Regions from separate parts of the Ectobacillus soli genome, predicted to be linked through region 2. Evidence: predicted binding sites of a transcription regulator. Region 2 holds the regulator's gene; the other holds the start of a gene.
What was found. The regulator LexA, encoded in region 2, represses DNA repair genes until DNA is damaged. The targets are predictions, from matches to a motif close to CGAACATATGTTCG.
Positions count from the first base shown of each region.

Region 1: a site for LexA is predicted at 1,573-1,586, ahead of ACAN53_RS10760 (DUF6434 domain-containing protein). Genes of this name have one in related genera too.

Region 1 covers NZ_JBGJZM010000001.1:2,119,459-2,122,891, forward strand. Annotated here, with positions in the region: gene ACAN53_RS10755 (oxidoreductase) at 4-846, opposite strand; gene ACAN53_RS10760 (DUF6434 domain-containing protein) at 957-1,538, opposite strand; gene ACAN53_RS10765 (DHA2 family efflux MFS transporter permease subunit) at 1,669-3,433, opposite strand, start outside.
Region 2 covers NZ_JBGJZM010000001.1:829,394-832,826, reverse strand. Annotated here, with positions in the region: gene ACAN53_RS04295 (DUF896 domain-containing protein) at 1-176, opposite strand, end outside; gene ACAN53_RS04290 (YneB family resolvase-like protein) at 232-879, opposite strand; gene lexA (transcriptional repressor LexA) at 1,012-1,632, shown strand; gene ACAN53_RS04280 (acyl-CoA dehydrogenase family protein) at 1,952-3,211, shown strand.

The sequences.
Region 1 (3,433 bases), 1.3 Mb from region 2:
GGTCTATCTCTTCTTATTTAGCCGTTGTAATACAAGGCTCTCCCACTGTTTCCACGAAAACATTTGTTTTAACATAATCCCCGTTTTTACTCCCCTACCAAACGGATACCGAAGCGCAGTATTGGATTGATCCGCTATATAAGCAATTTTCTCTGCTACTTCCTTTGGATCTCCAAATTTACTGTGTCCTTTTTCTAAATAGCGTTCTATTTGACTCATATAATCATAGTAAGGAGAGGATTCGGATGCTTCTGATATATGCTTACCGCTTGACCAAATATTCGTTTTATACGAACCAGGTTCTATCAGAACAACATCAATTCCAAACGGTTTTACCTCTAAGCGAAGGCATTCACTCCAGCCTTCCAGTGCATGCTTGGATGCTACATAAGGTGATAAACCTGGAAATCCGACCTTCCCGCTAATGCTGCTCAAATTGATAATTTTTCCACATTTTTGTTTTCTCATTATGGGAAGAACAGCTTGAGTCACTCGAATGACTCCAAATAGATTCGTCTCAAACTGTCTTTTGTATTCCTCAAGCGGAATCTCTTCCACAAACCCACCTGCTGCATATCCAGCATTGTTAACAAGAACATGTACATACCTTACTTCTTCTAATATAGGAAGAAACTGTTTTATAGACTCTTCGGATGTTACATCCAGTGGTTGAACCTGAATTCGATTGGCTACCCCTATTCTTTTCGATTCATCTACTAGATTAAACCGAGCTTCTACATTTCTCATCGTAGCGATAACATCATACTCACGCTTCGCTAGTTCCAATGCTGTAAGCATCCCAAATCCACTTGAAGTCCCTGTAACAACTGCCACCTTTTTTTCCACTATTCTCCCCCTTTGCCATTTGTACATGTTCTGTCTTTCTTGCTCTTCTTATTTTACTAGATTTTTCTTATACCCCATTACACTATTGCCAATATAGTTTCATAAATGTTTCATATAGACGAATTTTCAGTTGTATATTTATTACTTCCAGGGAGTTTCTTAATTTCATTCCAAGCTTCAATCGCTTCCGTACGACTTTTCCCTTTATTTTTTGTGTCAGAGAAAAAGTCACGAATAAATTGATTGTATTCAAATTGAGGAGCAATTTTCTTCTTATAAGATGGGTCTTTCTTTCGCCTTTCCTCTTCATACCAAGCTTCTACAACATCACGATATGCTTTCCCTACATTGTCTTTAAAGTAATTTTGAATGTAAGTAGAAAAATGAAATTTCGAACTAATTACTGTCTTAAAGAATGCTCTTACGTCTTGACTGCAACGATGATTTTCCGTAATTACAGTATCAAGACTCAATTCGACCTTTGTTCGAGGTTTATTACCAGCCTTTGAATTTCTAAATGGTTTTTTTATCTCTCCTGTTTGAAGAAATGTTTCAATTCTATCTAAAATCTCTATCTTGGAACCAGATGCACTTATTCCATTTTCTCTACAAAAAAATTGCAATTCTTCTTTTAACCAATAGTAATCTCTAAAATCTTGAACACTTATTTCTTTTGTAAGAGTGGATCTCATTTATAACACCCCCATATGTAAATATTTACATTATAGAACATTTGTTCCTATAAATTAAAAAGAAGCTAACTACTCGATTAGGTAGCTAACTTCTTTCTTCTTTCTTTTACTTTAATCTCTTCTTATCCCCTTACCCCCGGTTCGGCCGATTGCCTGATGGAAGGAAAAAGGATAATACAAGTGCCACCACTGACAAAACAGTCGCAATTAAAAATGCGTCATTAATACCGTTTACCATTGAAAGCTTCATGACTTGGCTATATAGTGCTGCCGTGCTAAGCGTCGATCCCGTTTGTTGTGATACATGTGCCAAGGCTGTAATGCTCTGACTCATCTGCGCGACATTCTGATTCATAATTGGATCAGTTGATGTAATCGCACCCGCATAGTCTGCCCCGTGGAAGGTTGTTTGTCTTGTCATGACAGTGACGAGAATTGCTGTTCCAATCGAGCCAGCTATAGAACGAAGTGTATTTTGGGATGCAGTACCGTGCGAAATCTGTTTCAACGGTAATGCGTTCATTCCCGCTGTCATAATTGGCATCATAATAAACGCCATCCCAAAAGAGCGTAAGATGTAAATTCCGACAATTGTAGCATAAGGCGTGTCCATTGTAAGCTTTGATAGCTCATACGTACCATATGTCATCAAAATTAATCCAAAAATTGCCAGCGGACGAATGCCATAGCGATCAAATAACTTTCCAGCAAATGGTCCCATCAGTCCCATAATTAATGATCCTGGTAACAGCAATAACCCGGTATCAATTGGCGAAAAACCGCGTATGTTTTGCAAGTATACAGGCAACAGAATCATTCCGCCAAAAAGCGCCATAGTAATAATAATATTAATTAATATTGTAAAGGAGAAGGCTGGAATCTTGAAAATGGTTAAATCCAAGAGCTTCGTTTTTGCGTTGAGTTCCCACCAAATGAAGACAATGAGACCAACCACTCCAATTGTGAGCATAACATCAATTTCTATGCTGTCCCAACCTTTATTTCCGGCTTCACTTAATGCATACAACAGACTGCCAAACCCAATAGTAGATACAACAACCCCGATTACATCGAATTTCGGCTTCGACAGTGGCTGTACGAGTTTGAACCAGCGTAAGGCCATCAAAAAGATAACAGCTCCCAAAGCAAACATCGCATAAAACATAATATTCCACGTGTAGTTTTCCACAAGCCAACCGGCAATTGTTGGTCCGATAGCTGGTGCTAGAATCAATGCGACCCCAAGAAGTCCCATAGCTGCGCCGCGTTTTTCTGGCGGAAAGAGCGTCATAAAAATATTCATTCCTGTTGGCATAAGAATACCTGCTCCAACTGCTTGCACAAGACGGCCTGTTAACATCACTGGAAAATTACCCGATAGAGCACAAATAATAGAGCCGACTGTGAAAAACCCCATAGCTATCAGAAATAGCTTTCGATACGTAAAAGATTGGATCAAATAGGCACTAATAGGTACCAAGATCCCGTTTACCAGCATAAAACCGGTAGACAGCCATTGCACTGTGGCTGTAGATACATTGAACTCATTCATTAATACCGGTAACGCTACATTGATAACGGTTTGATTGAGAATGGAAAAAAACATACCTAAGATCAATACGAACAATACCAATCGTACATTAATCGCAGGCTCTGCTGCGGGCTTAGGAGTTATTTTTTTGGTCGCCGGAATTTCTTCTTCCTCCATATGTTTCTCTTCTACCGTTTCTTGTTTCCCCTCTTTGTCTTCTTGTTTCACTTTTACCAAAGTGTCCTGCTGCTTTGGCATAGTAGGAGCAAGAGGTTCTGATTCACTCTTCTTTTTTTGTTTTCGAAAAAACACGTTCACAATGAAAAATACAAGGACACAAAAGAGTGCATACACTGCAATCATA
Region 2 (3,433 bases):
CCACATTCATCTACAATTTTTATGGATTTCAACCGTTCCAATACTTGAACACGAAAAGACTTAATATATTCTTGACGTAAGATATGACGCTCTTGTTTTTCAACGTCAGTTAATCCGATTGTCTTTGCCTTTCTAGAAAGCTCATTTATACGATTTAATTTTTGAGATGATATCATGAGCAGTCTCCTTTCTGTAAACTGAAGTCTATCATACAATAGTTAATCAGTTATATCAAGGGTTCTGCTCGTTTGTATATTCTACGTAGCGACGATGCACCGTTGCTTTTGATACATCATAACCAAAGCCTCTTAGTGTTGCAGCAATTTCAGCAAAGGTCAACTTATTACCCCGCAAACGAACAATTTCTTCAATTGGTACTTCCTTTTTCTCACGGCCGCCATTCATATCACGATTCTTTAAATTTTCTTCTGGGTGATATCCATGTTCAACTGCACGCTTCATTCCACGTTTAATTTTCAAATTATGTATTTTCCGTTGATATTCTTCAACAACACTAATAATATCAAGCACCATCGAATCAGCATCAGACAACTGCAACTCTCCATTTTGGCTATGTGTATATACCCGAACACCTTCTTTACGTAAACAATGCATGAGTGCTATTTTCGCATTGCCTCTTCCTAGTCGTGTTTCATCTTGAATTAAAACTACTTCTATATTATCTTCTTTAATACAATCTAGCATTTCTAGAATTCCTTCTCGTTCAATTGTATAACCGCTCTCTTTCTCACGAATAATTTTCACAACTTGCAAATCATATTGCTGTGCAAGTTTCACAAGTTCTTCTTCCTGTCTTGCTAAAGATGTCTCTTGTTCTTCCTTTTTCGTACTCACACGAACATAAATAATAGCCTTCATTGAATCTTCTCCTTACTTGCTTCGTACAAAAATAATACCATACATCTATACATGATTCGAACCTACGTTTGTAGAAAAGGCGAACATATGTTATAATTATACTAATATTTTCTATATAAACGAGGTGGAGAGATGGAAAAATTAACAAAAAGGCAGCAGGATATACTTGACTTTATTAAATTACGAGTAAGCGAAAAAGGATATCCGCCTTCCGTACGTGAAATAGGTCAAGCAGTTGGTCTTGCTTCTAGCTCTACCGTTCACGGTCACTTAGCAAGAATTGAAGAAAAAGGTTTTATACGCCGTGATCCTACTAAGCCACGTGCAATCGAAATTATAAGTTTCGATAATTTAGAAACCAATCACCCCCCTGTTATTCACGTTCCCGTGGTTGGGAAAGTTACAGCAGGACCACCTATTACTGCAATTGAAAATATTGAGGAACAATTTCCATTGCCCGCTAACCTCGTTTCAGATTCTGATAAAGTATTTATGCTGAAAGTACAAGGGGATAGCATGATTGAAGCGGGTATTCTGGACGGGGACCTCGTCATCGTTCGCCAGCAGCAATCAGCAGATAACGGGGAAATTGTAGTTGCATTAACGGATGAAAATGAAGCAACGGTAAAGAGATTTTTTAAGGAAAAAGATCATTTCCGCCTTCAGCCAGAAAACTCTTCCCTCGCTCCAATTATTCTACAATCAGTTTCCATCATCGGAAAAGTAGTCGGTGTATACCGGATGATTCACTAAGAGCTTAGTTAAGCTCTTATTTTTTTGCAGCTTGCACATTTTCTACATAAATGTATATGCTGCACCTACTATTTTTTCTCACATTTCCTTCATCTTGATGCTCCGTTTTTTGTAAAAAATTCTCATTTTTAAAACATACTTGACATCTATGTTTTGTTGGAATTATGATACTTATAACAACTTCATACAAATAGCTAACTGGACAACCGGAGGCTCCTGTCACTTTCTAACGTTAGAAAGCAGACACGAGCCTCTTTTTTGTTCTTACGCTAAAGAAAATTAGAAAACTATTAAAATGGATAAAGGAGAGCGATGTATAATGGCAAATTCAAACCAATTACATGCAAAACGAAATGAAAACGAACAGGAACAACTAGATTCCTATGAATTTCAAACACCTGTAATATTTGGTTCTACTGATTTTGAGAAGTTACTCGCTGTAATTGCGCAAGATGCAGAAAAACGGAGAAAAGCCGGAAGCGAAGCACGTCCCTATTACGCGGTGGATTTAATTCGCAAAGCTCGCCTTGGTGCTCTTCGTTTACCTGTAGAACTTGGCGGCGGAGGTGTTAGCATTCGTGATATTTTCCAAATTGTCATCCGTTTAGCAGAGGCGGATTCTGATGTGGCACATATCCTTCGTTTTCACTTTTACCAAGTCGAGATTATTCTCTTGAGTCCGTACTCAACTAAGCGCCAAAACTGGCTGAAACGAATCGCGGAAGGAGAAATTATTGGGAACGCATTTACCGAAATTTCTTCGAAAAATGTTGGAACCCTGTCTTTTCAAACGACGCTATCTCCTGATGGTACCGGATATCGTTTAAACGGTACAAAGTACTTTAGTACAGGTACATTGTATGCAGATTCCGTCGTTGTAATGGCATCAACGGTAGATGGTAAAACTGCATCCGTATTCATCCCTACGGACCGTGAAGGGGTCATCATCGAAGACGATTGGGATGGCATCGGGCAAAGATTGACAGGAAGCGGAACAACCTATTTAAACAATGTGATTGTCCATCCAAATGAGGTGACGATTATTGGGGATAACGAAACCCCGTTCAATTCCCATTTACAGCTCTATCTACATGCGGTCATCGCAGGTATACTACGTAATGTCGTGACAGATGCAGCAGCCTTAGTTCGAGGAAGATCCCGAAGCTTTACGTTTGCGGTGGCTGCCACGCCAGCAGAAGACCCGCAGCTCCAGCAAATTATTGGACAACTCTCTAGCACTGCATTTGCAGCCGAAACGCTTGTACTTGCTGCCGCTGATGCACAGGATAAAGCAATTAATGCTGCCGCAAACGGAGTCATTGACTATGCATTGAGTCATGAAGCTTCTCTTTTAGCAGCAAAGGCAAAGGTTGTCATCGACGAGCTAGCCTTAAAGGCCGCTACGTCTCTATTCGACGTTGGCGGTGCATCTGCTACAAAACAGTCAGCAAATCTAGATCGTCACTGGCGCAACATTCGTACGATTGCTTCCCATAATCCAACTGTATACAAAGCACGCGCCATCGGTAATTACGTGGTAAACGGCGTTGAAATTCCAATACGAAGCGTGTATTTCTAAGATTTAGCAGAAAAATCTGACTCAGATGGGAGTCAGACACTAAAAATAGACTCTCACGGGAATGCAAGTAGCTCTTTCGTTCCCGTTCTTTTCAAAATTTGCTTCTGACGGGCACATTTCTCTTCGTTTCGTTCCCGTTCTCTTCAAAATTTACTACTGGCGGGTTCAATTACACGCGTTTTGAAGTCGTCTTCCTCAATCCATTCGTCTATCTGGCACGAT